DNA from 2 places in the Methylophaga sp. F7 genome. Region 2 is predicted to be linked to the other one. Evidence: riboswitches for the same ligand, from Rfam matches in the RefSeq annotation. Region 2 holds a riboswitch; the other holds the start of a gene.
What was found. Region 2 has a riboswitch for cobalamin ahead of AC08OG_RS08490 (cobaltochelatase subunit CobN). Riboswitches for the same ligand answer to the same signal wherever they lie in the genome.

Region 1: it holds a riboswitch for cobalamin, as region 2 does, so the genes downstream of both, AC08OG_RS09915 (TonB-dependent receptor domain-containing protein) here and AC08OG_RS08490 (cobaltochelatase subunit CobN) in region 2, are expected to answer to the same signal.

Annotation. Positions count from the first base shown of each region.
Region 1 is NZ_CM166511.1:1,959,137-1,969,642, reverse strand. Features, by position in the region: gene cobD (threonine-phosphate decarboxylase CobD) at 1-471, opposite strand, end outside; gene cbiB (adenosylcobinamide-phosphate synthase CbiB) at 464-1,372, opposite strand; gene bluB (5,6-dimethylbenzimidazole synthase) at 1,369-2,031, opposite strand; gene AC08OG_RS09925 (cobyrinic acid a,c-diamide synthase CobB) at 2,028-3,320, opposite strand; gene AC08OG_RS09920 (hypothetical protein) at 3,320-3,895, opposite strand; cobalamin riboswitch at 3,951-4,153, opposite strand; cobalamin riboswitch at 4,233-4,427, shown strand; gene AC08OG_RS09915 (TonB-dependent receptor domain-containing protein) at 4,489-6,369, shown strand; gene AC08OG_RS09910 (O-succinylhomoserine sulfhydrylase) at 6,568-7,752, shown strand; gene AC08OG_RS09905 (vWA domain-containing protein) at 7,840-9,426, shown strand; gene AC08OG_RS09900 (hypothetical protein) at 9,396-9,665, shown strand; gene AC08OG_RS09895 (hypothetical protein) at 9,666-10,506, shown strand, end outside.
Region 2 is NZ_CM166511.1:1,653,992-1,664,497, reverse strand. Features, by position in the region: gene AC08OG_RS08500 (DUF2149 domain-containing protein) at 27-326, opposite strand; gene AC08OG_RS08495 (MotA/TolQ/ExbB proton channel family protein) at 319-765, opposite strand; gene AC08OG_RS08490 (cobaltochelatase subunit CobN) at 765-5,165, opposite strand; cobalamin riboswitch at 5,265-5,572, opposite strand; gene AC08OG_RS08485 (LemA family protein) at 5,766-6,344, shown strand; gene AC08OG_RS08480 (M48 family metalloprotease) at 6,347-7,168, shown strand; gene AC08OG_RS08475 (calcium/sodium antiporter) at 7,425-8,480, opposite strand; gene secD (protein translocase subunit SecD) at 8,577-10,506, opposite strand, start outside.

The sequences.
Region 1 (10,506 bases), 310 kb from region 2:
ACGCATTTGCAAACGTTGTTGCCAGTTTAATAAACGTTGTCTATCAAACGTTTCACCGCTGGGATTATTCGGGTGAATAACAATCACCACATCAAACATATCAATCTGTTGATCCAGCTCAAAACTTTCCAGCGCGACCACTTCATGACCGGCTACCTGCCAGCAATGGCGATGTTCTTCGTATGCTGGTGAAAGGATAGCAACGCGACAAGCTGATCTTAATGTCGGTAAGATTTGTATGGCGGCCTGCGATCCGGCAACTGGCAGAATATGTTCACATTGATAATACGTTTTAGCCTGATCGATTAAATCATCTTCGTTTTCAGGCAGTTTTGCCCAAAGTTCTGCCGGGATCTGTTCTGGAACGGGCCAGCCATTTGGGTTTATACCAGTAGACAAATCCAGCCAATCCTTTAGACCGATACCGTATTGTTTGGCATAAGCGTGAATTCTACCGCCGTGATTAAGCATAAATGATCCCCGTAATAATCCCTATAACGGAAAGCCATAACAGCACACTGTTAGACACTAATCTTAGAGCACGCCCAATATCGTTTGCTTTAGCAATATTTGACGTGCCTAGCAGGGGACGTTGATGCCATTCACCGTGATAGCAGGCAGCCCCACCGAGTTGAACATCCAAAGCCCCTGCACCACTGGCCATTACCGGACCGGCATTTGGGCTGTCCCATAATGGTGCTTGCTGATGCCAGCAACTCAATGCCTTTCGCGTATTGCCAAGCAGGGCATAACTTAAAGCGGTCAGTCGGGCGGGCACAAAGTTTAATAAATCATCCAATCGAGCTGCCGTTTTGCCAAAATAGAAAAAGCGTTGAGTTCGATAGCCCCACATGGCATCCAGCGTATTCACCAGACGGTAGGCAACCACGCCGGCAGCACCACCGATAATAAACCAGAAAAGTGTGCCAAAAACAGCATCGTTACCATTTTCCAGCACTGATTCAATCGTCGCTTTGTTCACATCAATATGATCTTTATCCCGACTGACAATGCGGCTGGTCAATGTTCTGGCGTGTTCGAGATCGCCTTGTTGCATGGCCTGCAGAATAGGTCGGGCATGATCAAAAAGACTGCGATGACCCAGGCAGAGCGTTAATAGCACAACGGAAAACAGGGCGCCCCAGAACGGAATCTGGCTAATCAAATAAGTAATAAATGTAATTGGCACAATACAAATGATTAATGCCAGCATGCCAGCAAAAAACTGAACAAATCGTTGTTGCTTGGCGTGATTAAGATGCGCTTCGGTGTTATTAGCCAAAGCGCCAAAACCAACCAGAGGATGCAACCGTTTCGGTTCACCGACAAACCAGTCAATGATCAAAGCGCTGAGCATGATAATAAAGGTCATGACTTAGTATTGTTTTCCCAGCGGTTTTCAAAGATAAGTTCATCCAGAGGCTGACGTTGTCGCCAGTTTTCCTGCTCCAGCATGGGCTGTTGGTAAAAATCATCAACATGACCCAGACACAGAATCGCCACCGGGCAGGCCCCATTAGGAATCCCCAATAAATCGGCTAATTTTTGGGGATCAAATAAGGAGACCCAGCCCATGCCCAATCCTTCGGCACGGGCAGCCAGCCACATATTCTGAATGGCACATGAGACCGATGCCAGATCCATTTCCGGCAGGGTGCGGCGACCAAAAATATGCGACTCACGTTTATCCATCAACGAGACAACCAACACTTCAGCGCAATCCTTGATGCCTTCAACTTTCAGCTGCAGAAATTCTGTTTCACGCTCACCCAACGCCTTGGCAGTCAGCACTCTTTCATTTTCAACGATTTGATGAATAGCATTGCGGATGCCGGTATCGGTAATCCGAATCATCCGCCAAGGTTGCATCAGTCCTACGCTGGGAGCCTGCCAGGCTGCTTGAAATAATCGCTGCAGAATATCCTGATCGATTGGATCAGCAATAAAATGCCGCATATCACGACGCTCACCAATAGCGCGATATACAGCCTCACGATCCTGGTGATTAAAGCGGTATTTATCCTGACTCATGGGGTAAACCAGCGGGCAATGAGTTCAGGGGCTGACGGAAAATAAAAGTGGATATAGCTGGCTGTCAGGCGTTGTTGCTGAAACACGGCTTCACTGACTTTATTGCCGTTTGGGCATTCAGCATAGAGGATAGCTATGGGTTGATTTTCCAACAAGGAATGGTGGTAGGTATGACCACGTAAAGTGTAATTATCATGAGTAACTTGTTGCAATGCCAAGGCTGTCAGTCTGGCTTGTAATTTGGCATCAGCGGCCAGCACGCCACACATTTCAGCTTGTTGGCCATGCTTATCGGTTAATGTGCGGCACAAATACAGCATGCCACCACATTCAGCCACAACTTGTTTATTGGCATTAATGTATTCACATATCGCCTGACGCATCGACATATTTTGGCTGAGTGTTTCCAGATGCAGTTCAGGATAGCCACCAGGGAGATAAAGGCTATCTACCTCAGGAAGCGTTGTATCCGTTAACGGGGAAAAAAATATCAGCTCAGCACCCATAGCGGTTAAACAATCCAGATTTGCCTGATAAACAAAGGCAAACGCTGCATCCTTAGCCACCCCGATGCGAAGATCTTTTAATAATGCGGGTAAAGCTTCAAAAGGCTGATTGTTGATTTTGATTTGCGGTAAAACAAATTCGGGATTCAGCTGCAGGCTATCTGCCAGTCGGTCCAGACGCTCAGTCAAATCCGTGAGTTCATCAGCCTGAACCAAACCCAGATAACGGCTGGGCAGACTTTCAATTTGACGAGGCATATTAGCAAGACAAGGTAAATCGTTAGGTAAAGCGGACGTCAGCATTTCAGCATGTCTGGCACTGCCCACACGATTGGCCAGAACACCAGCCAACGTCACATCCTGACGAAAGTTGGCTAAGCCGAATGCTAAAGCGGCAAATGTTTGTGCCATGGCACTGGCATCAATGACCGCTAACACCGGGATTCCTATAATGGCAGCTAAATCAGCTGTGGAAGGCGTACCATCAAACAAACCCATCACGCCTTCAATCAGAATGATATCTGCCTGTTTGGCGGCGTCGGCAATCAATTGTCTGGAGTGAGTTTCACCGACCATCCATAAATCAACTTGATAAACCGGATGGCCGGAGGCAAATGACAGGATCATTGGGTCCAGAAAGTCTGGACCCACTTTGAAAATTCGGACCTGTTTACCCTGACGTCGATAATGCCACGCCAAGGTCGCGGTAACGGTTGTTTTACCTTGACCTGAGGCGGGGGCAGCAATAATCAGCGCAGCGCAGGTTTGCGGCTGCTGTGACATTAACGTAGCTGATTACTGCGCTGGCTCAAATTCGCAAAACGGAAGCTGATATGAATCACCGCGGCAGCAGCAATATAAAAGCTTAATTTACTCAGTTTGCCAGGATAGGACTGGACAAACCGGGTCAGATACTCAGCCATGGTTGGATCGACATAACGACCTGAAAACCAGTAAAAACCACCGCCACTGAACAGGCCGGCAACTGCGGTAACCGTCACCAGCGTCATCGCCAGTGTAAACAGAGCAGTCCAGTTAAATTGGTATTTGGATTGAAACCAGCGACCTGCCAGCCACAAACTTCCATATGCAGGCAGTAAAAAGCCATAAGATGGCGAAACACAGAAATTACTGGCGCCGCCTATGTATACCGACATCAAATCCAGCACAACAGCCAGACCTAAAAAAGCCGGAAACCACAATTTTGAGGCCAGATAAAATCCGGCGAGCATAAATACTGCCCAGGAGGCGCTGGGTAAAACGTTGATATCGGCGAAATGATGACCACGAGTCATCACCATTAATAAGACAAGAAGCGCAGCCACGATCAGTTGCTGACGTTGAGACAATAACGACATTGAGATTCTCCGATGTGCTCACCCGCACAACTTGGTTAATAGCATTTTCGGTCAACAGACCAGGATATTTCAGGCCGGTCTCCGGACTCATGAGCAGTGCTGTCACCGGTTGAACACCTTCCCGTAATAGATACAGTGGCGTAACGTTCAACCTGAACTCATTTACCGTTGCGGGGGCAGTGTCGGGTTTATCCATTGTTTGGCTGCACCGACTTCCCGTTTCATCACTTTCGTGACACCTGAAACTGCCGACAGAATAAGGATTAGCAAGCTATATTGTCAATTTGGAAATCATTAATTGTCCTTATCAGGTTTGACGATAAGCCATGGGAGATTTAAGATGCGCGCCTCTTCAGGTGCTTTGATATCCATCAGAGTTAAACGGGAAGTTGGTGAAAAACCAACACTGCCCCCGCAACGGTAAACGTTGAAAATGCATCCAATCAGCCACTGCGATTAATCGTGGGAAGGCGGGTGTACTGGCGCAAGCCACAACGTGAGTCCGGAGACCGGCCTGAAGTTCATCACAACCAACGTGTGTTGTGTGACTTTATTAATCCGGATCGCGGGTGAGCGTATCCCTAGGAGAAAATATGAAACCTTCAACAAAGGCCATGCCTTTGCGTGTCTGTGCACGACTGACTTTGGCGGCACTGGCTACTTCCACCTTCTCTGTTACGGCTCTGGCTGAACAGGAATCCCTTGATGCAATGACGATTACCGCTAACCGGATGCCTACCGAAAATGCGTTGGCACCAAATACGGTTATTACCCGTGCGGATATTGATCGTTTGCAGATTAATGATCTAGCAACTTTGCTTTCACGATTTCCCGGTGTGGATATGACACAAAATGGTGGTTATGGAAAAGCAAGCAGTATTTTTATACGTGGCAACAATAGCGATCACGTTCTTGTTTTAGTCGATGGTATAAAATGGCAGTCCGCTACATCGGGGGGGACAGCATTACAAGATTTTCCTGTTGAGCAAATTGATCGAGTTGAGATCGTTCGAGGTTCTAGAGCTGGGCTTTACGGTTCAGATGCTATTGGTGGCGTGGTTCAAATTTTTACCAAGCAAGGCAAGTCTGGTGAAACAAAACCTTATTTTTCATTAGCTACTGGTACAAAAAATACTCAAAAAGCGACAGCAGGTATTAGTGGCGGAAATGAAAAAACCCGCTATAACGTGGGTTATAGTTATTTAACAAGTAACGGGATAGATGCTCAGGACACTTTAGATGATCCAGTTAGAACATATGCTACGCCTGATCATGATGGTTATCGTAATAGTAGTCTTTCCTTCAATGTTGCTCACCAAATAAGCAATGACTGGTATGTCGGGGCGAACTTTTTAAGAGCAGAAGCATATAACGAATATGATAACGGCCGATTTGTCTTTGGTACTAAGACAAAACAGGAGCCTATTTATCAAAATGTGATTCAACAAGTGATGGGTGTTAACACTAGGTATAAACTCAATGAACTTTGGACGATGAGTTTTGAACTTGCTGAAAGTCGAGATCTTTCCCAAATAGTTCAACAGAGTGAGAATGACTCTAAATTTAATACGCGCCATAGAGAGGCCAGTTGGGTTAATACGTTAACACTTAACGAAAATCACCGAGTCAATCTTGGCTTTGATTATGATCATGACCGTGTTGAAAGTAGCACTGATTACGCTGAAGATTCCAGAGAAAATAAAGCTATATTTGCAAGTTGGCAGGCCAAGGTTAACAAAAATGAGTGGCTACTCAGTGCTCGTTATGACGATAACGAAAGTTTCGGTAATCGAACAACTGGTACAGCAGATTATGGATACTGGCTTAGTGATGACTTAAGATTTTCACTAAACGCTGGAACTGGTTTTAAAGCACCGAGTTTTAATAGCTTATATTTTCCAGGATTTGGTAACCCTGATCTTAAATCTGAAAAATCAACTTCATATGGTGTCGGCTTGGATGGAACTACCACATGGGGACGTTGGGCTGTAAATGCCTATCAAAATAAAGTACATGATTTGATTGCAAATACTACTGATCCTGTTACTGACATTTTTGGCCCATATAACGTTAATGAAGCGAAAATTAAAGGGATTGAATTCGAACTGCATACTTCATTATTTAATTGGGATTTGAGTGCAGATGCGTCATTCTTAAATCCTGAAAATGAAGAAACGGATAATGTTCTGGCAAGAAGGGCAAAACGTTTAGCCAATTTCCATGCTGATCGTCAATGGAGTAAGTGGTCTACAGGAGCAAGCTGGAGGTTAAGAGGCGAAAGTTATAGTGATGCAGATAATGACGTTAAACTTAGCGGCTTTGGATTACTGGATCTCAGGGCTGCATATAATATTGATTCTGATTGGACCATTCGTTTGACCGGACAAAATATGCTGGATAAGGACTATCAGACTGTTGATAGATATTACAGCTTGGGCAGAACAGTTATGTTATCTGTCCATTATCAACCCTAATTTATCAATTTAATAACGCTCGGCCACCACTGGCTGAGCGTTATTCTTAAGTCATACTTCATTCCAGAGTAAGCAAGCTGTTGGATATGTGTTTTCTATTCTTTGATATAGCATTTAAAATGCTTTATGGATAAAGCTGGTCAGCAATAAGGCTTATCTTTTAGAATGGCAGGATTTTCCAGCTATTTCAGAGTTGTCATGACCGATCTTAAAGACAAAGGTTTTGCCACCCGTGCAGTACGTGCCGGACAGGTAAGAACGCCCGAAGGCGAACATTCAGAACCGATTTTCCCAACTTCCAGTTTTGTGTTTGATAGTGCAGAACAGGCAGCAGCAAGGTTTGGCGGTGATGAACCTGGCAATATCTATTCGCGTTTTACCAATCCAACCGTGCGTACTTTTGAACAACGCCTGGCGTCATTGGAACAGGGTGAGTCCTGCGTGGCAACAGCTTCGGGCATGTCCGCTATTCTTGCTACTTTTATGGGCTTATGCGCTGCCGGAGATCATATTGTTTCTTCACGTAGTGTGTTTGGTACGACACGGGTTTTGTTTGATAAATATCTGAGCAAATTCGGCTTGCAGACAGACTATGTACCGTTAACCGATCTGGCAGCCTGGGAAGCGGCGATCAAGCCCAATACCAAAGCATTATTTCTGGAAACGCCTTCCAACCCACTCAATGAAATTGCTGATTTAGCTGCATTATCGGCTTTGGCTAAGCAACATGGCTGCCTGTTAATTGTTGATAATTGCTTTTGTACACCGGCGTTACAGCAACCTTTATTACTCGGTGCCGATATCATCATTCATTCTGCGACCAAATATATAGATGGGCAAGGACGGTGTGTGGGTGGTGCGGTGGTCGGCGATGCACAACGGGTTGGAGAAGAGGTATACGGCTTCCTTCGGTCAGCTGGTCCAACCATGAGTGCGTTTAATGCATGGACTTTTCTGAAAGGTTTGGAAACACTGGATTTACGCATGAAAGCGCATTCAGCCAATGCCAATCAGCTGGCACATTGGCTGCAGCAGCAGAAACAGGTTACCCAGGTATTTTATGCGGGGCTCGAGTCACATCCAGGACATCAATTGGCAAAACAGCAACAATCTGATTTTGGTGGCATTATTGCGTTTGAACTCGAAGGTGGACAGGAAGCTGCCTGGAAATTGATTAATGCCACACAGTTTATTTCGATAACGGCCAATTTGGGGGATACCAAAACCACTATCACCCATCCGGCCACAACAACGCATGGTCGAGTGTCAGTTGAGGCGCGAGCTGAATCAGGTATCAGTGATGGCATGATACGTTTATCGGTAGGCTTGGAAAATGTTGAGGATATTCAACAGGATATACAGCGCGGTTTGGATCTGCTTTAAGCCTGACAAGTAAATAACTGAACTATCGGCATAAAACCTGCATATTGAGTCTGAAATAAAACAATTCGCGTCAGGAAATCGTCAGTAATGACATTTTCTGCCGCTTTTCAAGTCAAACAGGTTGTTTTTATGCAGAGAATATTGAAGCTAGTACTGGTACTGCCGCTCATTTGGTTTGCGTTACCCGGAATCGCGGATACTAACCCAAACGCTGATGTACGCATCATTATTGATGTCTCTGGCAGCATGAAACAAAATGACCCCCAGAATCTACGATCGCCGGGCCTGAGATTATTAGGTGGGTTGATGCCGGGTGATGCTGAAAGTGGTGTCTGGACCTTTGCCCGCTACGTAAACATGCTGGTGCCATTACAAAAAGCTGATGATACTTGGCGAGAACGCGTTCAGCAAAAATCCTCCGAAATTCACTCTCATGGTTTATTTACTGATATTGGGCAGGCGCTGCAAAAAGCCACAGCGAATGTCAAAGTTTCTGATCCAGCCAAGCAACGCAGCATTATCCTGTTATCAGATGGTCTGGTTGATTTGCATCAGGGAAAAGCATCCAGCGATCAATCACGCCAAAACATCATCAACAAGTTGTTGCCACAAATAAAACAAAAAGGCTTTCGAATACACACGATTGCTTTGTCCGAAGATGCTGATCACGAACTGCTTAAACAACTATCACTGGCTACAGATGGCTGGTATCACCAGGTGGATAATGCGGATGAGTTGGAACGTGTTTTTCTGCATTTGTTTGAACAAGCCACTCAACGTGACTCGGTTCCACTTGTGGATAATCGATTTACCATTGATACCAGTGTCAATGAAATGACGATATTGGTGTTTCGTGAAAATGAAACCGATGTCACCCAACTGGTTCAACCGGATCAAAAAAATCAATCATATGAAACTCATGAGTCCTCAGTAAACTGGATGCAGGAAAAACATTTTGATTTGATTACCATCGATAAACCAATGTCCGGAGAGTGGTTTATTGATGGCAATATTGATCCGGATAACAGGGTAATGGTATTAACAGACCTGCGGATGGAAACAATTGATCTGCCAAATAATATTCTTGCTGGAGAGCAGTTTGATATTGTCGCCAAATTAACCGACCATGGTAAACAGATTGATCGACAGGATTTTCTGCAACTGGTTACGGCAGAGTTAAGCACTCAACCACTGCAGGGTGAACCAATCAATAACAAAATGACCTTAAATAACCAGACGGCGACGTTTATGGCAAATTTGGGCAAGCTGTTTGACAGCGGACAAAATGATATTGTGATCACAGCAAAAAGTGATACATTCGAACGTCAGCGGCGACAATCCGTCAACGTAGTAGCGCTGCCATTTGATGTCACTGTTACTCAACTGGATGTTGATAGTCGCAGTCATCGACTGTCTATGTCTGCTGATGCCAGTATGATTGATCCTCAATCTCTGCAAATCTCTGCTTTACTCAGTGCACCAGATGGCAGTGAATTCCCCTACGAAGTATTACGGCAGTCTGAAAATGCCTGGCAGTTGACAGTGGCCGATTTACAACCTGAAACCGCTTATCAATTATCGTTGCAGATCCGGGGAAAACTCCGGCTGGCCGTAATGTTTTTTTACAACCCAAGCCTATCCAGTTGTTTGACGAAGCAGCCGGTGCGTCACTGACAATTACTTCAGAAACGCCTATTGCTGCCGAAAAGGTTAATGATGAGCCATTTGAACCGGTGATAATAGATCCTGTTGCGGATGAACCTAATGCAGAAATACCTAAATCAACCTTCGAGCTTTCTGACACAGTCATTTTAGCTATTGGTAATGCCATTATTGTGTTGTTATTAATAATGGGATTCTGGTTTTGGCATCGCAGCCGTCGCCGGCAGCTTTTACCTGGAGACTTATTATAAATGTCGATGACTGATCCGGTTTTTCAATGGCTTGCCTATGAGCTGGCAGCCATCTTTGCTGTTTTGTTTATCTGGATGTTTATCCGTGCGCATCGCAAACATAAACGCACCAAAGCTGCAGCGGCACGTACTGCCAAATTAATCAAAAATAACTACGAGCAACGTGTGACTGCATTAGGCAGTCAACTGAGCGAACGCTATGGATTAAGCGGTGAAGCACTGGATTCAATGGTCGAGGAATTGGTGCTACGTGAAAAAGAAATTTTTAAATCAATTGTTAATTTGTATTCTGAGCAAGACGAAAAAACACTGCATAACTTTCCTGACCAAATCACCTCGCTAACTGACGCAACCCTCAGCATAATGCAGGCTGATAACGAGCAGCATCCTGATGCCCCGGAGATAGAGGCGGTTGATGAAGAACTGGTCGAGGAATCTGCGGTTGATACTGAATTACCAGAAGAACTGTCAGAGCCTGAAGTTGATACTGAACCGGAAGAAGAACCTGTAGCAGATTTTGATGGTGTATTTGATGATGAGAATGCAGACACCATTGTTGAACAGATGGAAAAGCTTGATGACGAAACGGTTGTTGTCGAAGAGCTAAGTGATACAGATGAAAATTTTGATATTGAACTGGCAGAAAGCGAATCAGATGAAGTCGATGTCGATGATATTTTTGCTCAAAACCAGATTGTTGAGGAGTCTCTTGCCAGTGAATCAGATAATAATCCTGCTGATTCGATGACAGATTTTGATTTGGCTGCGGATGAACAGGCCAAAGAAGATGAACCAGAACCAGAACCTGAACCGGCAAGCAGCTCGATGCGGATGGCTGATT
Region 2 (10,506 bases):
TGAGCGAAAATCTTTTAATGAAAAAATTAGTCATCAATTAAAATCAGCTTACCGGTTTGTGGATCTCGATATACCTGACCAACAGCTTCGTAACCACTACCATCCTGCACCTGCTGCTGCATAGTATCTGGCATTGTTGGCAGTTCCTTACCGAGAGTGATTTCCTGCGGCTGTACTTCAAAATGATCCTGTAAGTCCGAACTGAACGCGACCAGTGCAGCGATTAACCCACAGGCAAATACCAGCACAATATCAATCAAATTGGCCAATGGACCTAACGGATCTTCATCGGTATCGAGAAATGAACTGCGACGCCATTTATCCATTTTGCTGTTCCAATTCAGTTAAAGCAGCGTCATACCAACGCCGACGCATCCGACCAATGACAAAGCCGATCATGCCAGCCAATAAGCCAATAACCGTGGTATCAAACGCCACTGTCATCGCCGTAGTCAGAATTTTTAGTTGTCCTTCGCCTAATGCGGCGAGGCCTGGGCCCAAGGGAATCAAGGTGCCCATCAACCCGAGCATGGGTGCCAGTCTGGTAATAAAATCGGCCCGTTCAATTCGGCGTTTGCCCAGAGCAATCAATGCTTGGCTATCAGAATGCTGTGATAAACGGGCGATTCCCCAGAAGCGCTCGCCAATGGCAATACCGGTTTCATATACGGCCAAACCGACAAAAAACAATAACGCCCAGACGACCGGGGTTAATAACAGTCCGGTCAGCTGGTGCATTAATTCCAGTGAAAAATGTGGATACATTACATAGCTCCTTTACGACCGCGCCATAATCCTGCGGCAACGATTACTGATAATGCCAGCAACGTCCACAGCCAAAGCATTTTGCTATCGGTGGAGCTGGTTTCTGTAGTGTCCTCAGCAGCTTGATTGCTATTCTCGATTTGCTGGCTATCCTGCTGATTCAATTGTAATTCCTGTATATGAGTTGGAGGGGAGGCTGTTTCTGAAGTCTGTATTCGGCTTCGTGCCAATACGGCTTCCAAAGCTTTAGCCTGATCCGCATCGAGATGTGATTTCACAAAATCATACATTGGATGATTCGCATGGGTATGACCACTTCCGGGAATGCCTTTTTCAATAATATTGGCAGCAAACTGCTCGGCCAATTGTTTTTGAGTATTCAAATCAGCATCCCAGAATTCTTTATCTATGGCGACCAGCATCACTGCCAGGATATTGGTTTGCACATGTTGTTGATGACTATCACTTAAAAACTCATCCAATCCTAATTGCAGGCTGTCATCAACATAAACGGCTTTTACCTCTTCCCACACATGGTCAGTAATGATTTCCGGACTGGTCACCTGCCACCCCCAAAGATATTCGATAAATTCACTGCCCATGGTGCGCGCACCGGCATAACCTTCATTCATTAACGGCTTAATCCATTGTGGATTCAGATAACGGGCACGCAGCTCTCCCAGCAGGACTTGTGGCAAGTCATCGATTCGCAGATTATCGTTGTTACTGTGATTAATCACCGCGCTGCCTGGTTGCTGACCACTAACTGTTTCCACCGCCAGATTAAAACCACCCAGATAATCAAATGCATCATTGTTATCCATCAGGCCATACAGATTACTGGCACGACCCAAAAAGGTTTGTGACACTCCGGCAAGTTGCTGTTTGAACAAGTCCGGTTGCGATTCACCCTGCAAACCACTGCCATAAGCATGTGCCATACGTTTGATAAATACGTCAGCCAGTTCACTGCGATCTTCCCAGGCAGCTGAACGTTCAACCAGACGATTAATGCCAGCACCATAAGCCCCCGGGGCAATACCAAATACACGAAGGCTTGTTTCACGACCTAATTGTGCCGGATCGATATCCGGTTGTTGGGCCAGCCGTTGTATGGCCTCATTTACCCAATTGGTGGCCACCAAGTTTTTATCCAACGCTTCATCGCCGCCTTGTTGCCATTCACCTAAAGCTTCCAAAGCAGCGTTAAGGGCGACAGCCAAAGCAGGATAATCACGGATAATCAGATCTCGACTGGCATCCAAGGCCAATAAGCTGGCTTTATCCAGCAATACCAGATGTTCGCCATATAAATCCCGGAATAAACCTGAAGTGGTAAACAACACATCCAGCCGCTGTGGTTGTTCCTCATTTAATGGCAGACGTTCGAGACCTTTGATAATGCCACGGCTATTCCATATCGGGCGGACACCCAGCAGCTTCATACCAAACGCAATCATGGCACCTTCATCCCGCACTGAATCAGAGGCCCATAAAATCACCCCTTGTTTATTGCGATCGCCTACTTCATGACCTTCAATATTGCCCTTTTCGCCGGCCAAGACCGGTGCGGCCAGTTGTTGACCGATATCAAAACCCACACGGGTTGGCAGCAGGCTGCCATCCAACGCATAAAAATTACGGCCAGTGGGCAGAGCATCCGGCGTGCGAATGGGATCATTGCCTTTCCCCGGAGAGATAAAACGACCATTCAAACCATTCAAAAGCGCTTCAATCTCAGCCGCTGGAGACATTTGCAATTTTTGATAGATAGCTTGACGTTGAGCCTCGCTGGAATCGGTGTTGTCCAGAATTGAGTTCATCATGGTATCGAGTCCATCCGCGGACCAATCCCGGCCAAATACATGCAGACCCAGTGGCATAAAGGTCTCTTGAAAATTTGTCAGATAATGACCGACTTCATGCAGTAGAAAATCATCATCAATTTCATCGAAACCGGCACCACGCACTTGCAGCTCTTCATCCATGCTGGCGATCAATTCATTACGCAGACCCATAGTTTCGATTTGTTCACGCAGGCTGCGAATAGCCCGATCCCGTGTGGCTTTATCTGAAGCAGCTTCGGCGCTTTCAATCAACTGACGTAGTTGTAGCAGATCGTCATAAAGTTCAGTGACGGCGAGCGGGGGAGTCAAATGATCGATGATAACTGCCTGTCCACGGCGTTTGGCCTGTATGCCTTCACCGACGCCATCGACTATATATGGATAAAGACCCGGAACCTCACCGGCAATAATAGCGGGGTAATCATCTTCACCCAAACCTACACTGCGTTTGGGTAAAAACTCATAGGTTGAATGTCGACCAACATGCACCATAGCATCAGCGTTAAATTGCGACTGAATATAGTGATAAAACGCCAGATATTGATGTGGCGGAGGGAAAGACATATTGGCATGCAACAATTCTTCATGGATTTCCCAACCACGCGGTGGTTGCGGGCCGATAAACACATTGCCAAATTGCACGCCGGGAATCAGTAATCGATTATCCCAGACCATCACTTTGCCGGGTACTTCACCCCAACCGCGAATACCTTCAATCTGCATTTCCAATAATGCATCATGTAAGGATTCGCTATGCTGCCAGTCGGGCTGATGGCCTTGAGCAGCTGCATCGATGATCTGCTGATAATCCTGTTCCAGCTGATTTAATAAATCCAATGCTCGACTGCGGCCGGGATGACGTAAACCATCCAGTGCATGATGCAGATCCGTGGATGTTTGCTGCATAAATGCCGTTAGCAAATTGAGTTGAGATTGGCGAGTTGTCACACTGTCCAATGCCAGTGCCTGCTCAATAGCATCACGCATCCGCTGCTGTAATGCTGCCAAAGGACCATCAATCATTTCAGCCTGAACAGTTGCCGGTAACTGTTTGAACCAGCGTTGATATTCATCCGCTGTCATGGTGTTGGCGACCTTGGACATCGCTGATAATGCTTGTGCGTCTTCAGGTAAATTCACCCCTTTAAGTTGCAGCATATCCAGCAAAGATTCCGCATCTTTTGGCAGCTCACCAGTCTGATAACCTGCATTTTTCAGGCTATTCAATATTTCCAGCAGACTTTCAGGCACATTCAGATTATCAGCACCGATATTATGTCTACCGGGGGGATGGTTGTAATACACAATGGCGACACGCTTATCGGCATTGTCTTTTTGTTGTAGAGCCAGCCAGCCTTGCATGCGCAGTGCCTGACGGTTTATATGTTCTTTAATTGGTAGACTTTGCGTCAGCTGGGCCCCGGTTTGTGGGTCCATCTTTGCAGGCTCGGTCAATGCCAGAATCTGTGGCTGACTGACACCTTGCAACTCCGGCATGGCAATCCGATAATGAATCGAATCGCGAGGAATACCCTGTGAAGATAAGGCATAATCCGCCTCACTTAATTTATTAAGACGAATACCTTTTAAAACCGGAACATTAAGCTCAGTAAATAATTGTTCAACCTGCTCACGACCATCACCACCACCAATCACAAAGTCCTGAAAAGAAACGATTCCCCATGGTGTGTTTGGCAAAGATTTGTTCATCACCTTTTTGATCGTCTCAATAGCCTCAACACTGGGTTCGCCCCAGGCGGCCAATACGGAAACACATTGACTGTTCAGCGCCTGACAATACTGCTGATGCAGTTTCCATTCACCTGTTAAATCGCCGGTATCATGATCGACCAACCAGACAACAGGATTTGTTGTATCAAGTTGTTTGGCTAGTTCAGTTGGGCTTAACCATTGAGTTTTATCGTCTTTATGCAAAGCAAAGCGTAAAGCCCCAACAGGTTGTAATTCGGCTTTTTTACTGCCTTCTGTGAGCAACATGTCCAGCAGACTGCGTGAATTCTCTGTCGAACGGTTAACCCAGTAAGCACGAGCCTGTAACCAGTTAGCATACTCGGGATATTGAACCTGTTTGGCCTCTAACAGAGTTGTTGTGCTTAATGAGGCTTTATCACTCAAGATATGATTAGGAATAGATTGTGTAACCGGATCGCTATTTAATTCGATAAGCCGCTGGTCACTATGTAAAACATAGCGTTTTTGATCATTGTTATATTGCCGAACGAGTAATCGTTCCACAGGATCGCCAAATACACCAACCACTAATATGCTTGCACTGTTATCAATTAATTGCTGTAAGTCAGCATCAGTCAAAGCATTAAGCTGACTGACCGTGCGGATTTGAATGTCTGCATCAGGCTGTTGTTGTAATAATTGATGTGCTCCAGAGACCAAAGTCGGGGCAGAGCGATCTGACACAATAACCATTACATGATGCTCACTGGCATACGCACTTGAAGTTATCAGAGAAAACAACAGGGCAAATAGAAAAATGGGTCGGTGAAAACACAAGCGATATTTAACAATATAAGACATCAGACATCCTGCCGTAGCAAAAGCAGCTACCAGTTAGGTAAATAGCGGGCAGGGGACAGTATGGGTCTAATCTCGGAACGTTCAGGCACCCCGCCACGACTCCTTAGTTAGCTTCGGGCCGGTCTCCGGACTTACAGCTTAGCCATATTGGGGGCTGATTTTCTTTCCTGGCCATTACGAATGTTGGCGATGAAAGATAAAAACAGATCCTCGGCATCATGTCTCGTCTTCCCATACTGTTAAGTACAGTGACTGTCGATCTATCAGGCAGATAGCGACCAGAGCAATGAAATAACTGTTTACCGTTGCGGGGGCAGTACAGGAATAGCCAAATAAGAGGCGCACCTGTTTCCCGTTTAACCTTAATCACATGTAGCAATAAAGGCACCTGAAACTGCCTGCGATAATACAGACAAATGGTAATCAGTCAAACTATGCGATATTGGCAGTAATACGTTAATAAGACTGATCGTGATTTTGAGATAGTATTTGGCTGAACGTTAATAGCCCTTAGCTTTCATAGTCAGTAAGCTGTTTAATACTATGGGTAACTAATCCATAATCAATCACGACATTAAATTCAATAGAAGGAGAGTAAATATGGAATGGATATTACTAGGGATTGTCGGCCTGCTGATTTTATATGTGATTATTGAATACAATAAATTGGTTCGGCATCGCAATATCTTCCAGAATGCATTCAAACAGATAGACGTTACACTTAAGCAACGTCACGACATGATTCCGCAGCTGGTCAGCACCGTTAAAGGCTATGCCAAGCATGAACAGGAAACGCTTAATGGGGTAATTGAAGCCCGCAATCAAGCAGAAAAAATGCGTGATCAAACCGACTCGGGCGATGCAAAGTCAATGCTGGCGCTTGGACAGGCTGAAGGTGTGTTAGGTAAAGCAATGGGCGGCATCTTCGCTTTATCAGAAGCTTATCCGGATCTGAAAGCGGATGGTGCTTTCCGTGATCTGATGGAACAGCTGACCAGCATTGAAAACAAAGTGGCAGCTTCGCGCCGCGGCTACAACAATACGGTGCTTGAATATAACAATGTTCTGGAAACTTTTCCGACCAATATCCTAGCCAATATGTTCAGCTTTACTCGCGCCTCAGAGCTGGAGTTTGATGACCGTGAAGCGATTCAAGACGCGCCCAAGGTTGAGTTTTAAAAATGGCTGCAATGAGCAGCTATCAACTGGGTGCAAATGCCCGAAAACAAAGTCGATTGATGATGACTTTGTTTATTTTTTCTGTGGCGTTGATTGCAGCCGTGATTGCCTCGCTGGCTTCTGTCAGGATGAGCGGCGACAGTATTAATCAGACTGAACAGATAATGGTTAACTGGCAACTATTTGGGTTGGTTGCTGCCGGCGTTGCTATGGTGATTGTTCTGACCTCTGTTTGGAAAATAGTCACCATGGGCGGTGACGGTGCAAAGGTTGCTCAGGCTTTGGGAGCGACTGATATTAACGAGATAACCGGTGATCCCTTGGTTACACGTTATCAAAACATCGTTGAGGAAGTGGCGCTGGGAGCCAGCATTCAGACACCGCAGGTTTTTATCATTGAAAACGAACCCGGAATTAATGCTTTCGCTGCGGGTAGCTCTCCCGATAATGCGGCTATTGCCGTGACTCGTGGCGCATTAACTTTATTGAATCGTGATGAACTGACAGCAGTAGTCGCCCATGAATTTGCTCATATTCGTAACCTCGATATGCGGCTCAACCTTCGTGTAATCGGTTTGATTCACGGTTTGATGGCACTTTATGTTGTCGGACGGATTCTGATGCATTCAGGTGGGCGCGGCAGAAAAGGTGGTGCTCAAATACTGTTAATCGGAATTGCTCTGATTCTACTGGGATTACTAGGGGCTTTTATGGGAAAAATCATGCAGGCAGCGATATCTCGTCAACGTGAATATCTTGCTGATGCGGATGCCACACGTTATACCGGTGATCCTATTGCGTTAGCGGGCGCGTTAAAAAAATAGGGGCCCTCAGTCAACAAGGTGCCAATAAAGTCAGACATGATGAACTGGAAGAGGCCAGGCACATGTTGTTTGCCGAGCTTTCAAATAAAATGTCTGGAATGCTGTCTACACATCCACCTTTGGTAAAACGAATACAGGCGCTGGAACCCGGGTTTGACCCGGAGATTAACGGCTGGCCTGAAATAGAAAATGCTCAATAAAAAATTATCCCTCACCCCAAATAATACCTATTTGAAGTGAGAGATAATGGTTAACACTAATTATAGCGTCTGCGTAATAAATCGTTTACCAGGCAAAGTAATACGTAAAAGCCAACCAGTGGAGCCAATCCATAGACTAGTCCGGCTTGCAGTTGTGGTAGGTACGGTAAAGACAAGGCCATTGCAATGGTAAACCAGACATAGGCGACATATAACACCAGGAATAAGAAGCCTTCAAATCGATTTAACGTGCTTCCCAAAAAGAATAAGGGTAAACATAAAATCGCCACAGCCAACATAACAGGGACATCAATCTGCATCAGCTGTTCGCTTGCCAGTAATGGAGTAGGGGAAAACAAACCCGACAAACCCAATACCGCCAGAATATTAAAGATATTGCTACCTACCACATTACCAATAGCAATATCCCGTTCACCTTTGATGGTCGCAACGACAGAGGTCATGACTTCTGGAAGCGACGTGCCAGCGGCGATAATGGTTAAGCCAATAATGGCTTCACTGACACCAAATGATGAGGCAATCGTCACCGCACTTTGAACCAACCAGCGAGCGCCCAAAACCAGCAAGGCTAATCCGACGATGATTAGTAATACATTTTGCCAGGTCGGTACCGGTTTCGCATCAACCTCTACTGTTGCATCAATGCCCGTTTTTTTGCCCTGATAAAACAGAAACACCGTGTATAAAATGACACCACCTAACAAAATGGCTGCTTCAAGTTTGCCAATGGTGCCATCCTGAATCATCCACAATGCGACAAAACTGATGCCAATCATTATCGGTACGTCTTGACGGATCAATTGTTGTGAAACCATCAACGGCATGATTAAAGCCGCGAGACCGAGAATAAACAGAATATTGAAAATATTACTGCCCACCACATTGGCGATGGCCAGTTCAGCCTGCCCGGAAAAAGCCGCTTTGACACTGACAGCCATTTCAGGAGCACTGGTGCCAAATGCCACCACCGTTAAACCAACCACTAAAGCGGGAATTCCGAAACTGGTCGCTAAACGCGAGGCGCCTTTCACCAGTAACTCAGCTCCCATAATCAGTAGAATTAATCCTGCAACCAACATCAACCACGTCATCTTTTTATCCTTGATAAATGCTTTACAGTGAGTTCTTATTCACCATAAAGCATTAATTATTAATTACTTAGCGTTTAAATTTAAATCTGAATTTATCTACATAATGGCGTCCAGTTTCTTTTGCATTTCTTCAGCAGAAAGTCGTAATTGTGGCAGACCTTTGCGTAAGCGCTGCTGGCCCATCCAGAACACAATCGGTGCAGCGATAAACACCGATGAACTTGTACCAATCACGATACCGAATAGCATCGGTAGAGCAAAACTGGCTACTGCGCTGCCACCGGCAACTGCCATCGGTATTAATGCCAGAAATGTGGTGACTGACGTAAAGATCGTTCTAGTCAGCGTTGAAGTGATACTCTCATTAAGTAACTCCAGCATCGGTTTGTCAGGCGTTAAGCGTAGATTCTCCCTAACCCTGTCAAACACTACCACCTTGTCATTCACCGAATACCCAATCAACGCCAATAACGCAGCAACGGCCGTGAGATTAAATTCCACTCCCGCCAACACAAAAAAACCAATGGTTTTGGTTAAATCTAAGCCTATCGTTAATGTTGCCGCCAAGGCAAAATGATACTCAAAGCGAATCCACAAATAGGCCAGCATGCCAAAACCAGCAAATACAATGGCCAGAATAGTGGCATCGCGGAAATCACCACTGACTTTTGGTCCCACCATTTCAACACGCGGAAAACTGGCATCAGCCGATATTTCCGTTACCGTGGTTTTGATGCTTTCAACCACCTTACCACTCGCTACTTGTTCGGCTCCTTCCATAGGTAACCGTACAAGATAATAGTCATTATCTCCAAACTCCTGGATTGCTGCCTGGGTAAAACCTTTATCCTGCAGGGCTTTACGCAGTTGTTCAACATTGGTATCTGGCGCCTGCACCTCCATCACCGTGCCGCCGCTAAAATCGATGCCATATTTCAAACCGGGTTGAAAGAATAAACCAATCGCTGCCAGTGACAGGATGGCAGAAACGGTAATACCTACAAACCGTCCACGCATAAAATCAATCTTGCTATTGCTGAGACGATCCAGCGACTTTATACCCGAAATACTTAGTAATGCCTGTTTTGGCATCCGCTTTACCCGCCATTCCATTAATAACCGGGTAAAAGAAATCGAGGTAAACATTGACGTAATCAGACCAATCGCCATTGCCACGGCAAAACCTCGCACTGGACCACTGCCAAACATAAACAACAGACTGATCGCGATCAATGAGGTGATATTGGAATCCAGGATCGTACTGTAAGCGCGTCTGAAACCGGCATCCAAAGCAATTAGTGCACGTTTGCCACGACGGGTTTCTTCGCGGATCCGTTCATTTATCAGGATATTGGCATCAACTGCCATACCAATGCTCAGAATAATTCCAGCAATTCCAGGCAGTGTCAGTGTCGCACCTAATACACTCAACACACCAAAAATCAGACCTATATTGAGCGTCAGACTCAAACTGGCAATAAAACCCCAGCTGCCGTAAATAGCCAGCATAAAGACCAATACCAATATGGCACCAATCACCCCTGTAGTAATACCCATCGAAATGGAATCACTGCCTAAATCCGGTCCCACCGTACGTTCTTCTATAACGTTTAGTGGTGCAGGTAATGCACCGGCACGTAACAACAAGGCAAGTTCATTGGCTTCTGCCACCGTAAAGGAACCGCTGATTTCTCCACGACCACCAGCAATGACACTGCGGATAACCGGAGCGGTAATAACTTTATCGTCCAATACAATCGCCAAAGAGCGGCCAATATTGTTCTTGGTCATTTCACCAAACAACCGGGCACCTTCTTTATCCAGCTCAAAACTGACCACTGGCTGGCCATTTTCCTGACTGAATACCAGATTGGCGTCCTTAATATGCTGACCTTCAAGCGCCACCCGCTCTTCCAGAGTATAGACTTCACCTTCAGTCATACCCTGAGCTTTGATTACACCCGATGTTTCTTCATTAGCCGCCCAGTGAAAGGTCATTTTGGCGGTGGTTCCAAGCAGGGTGCGG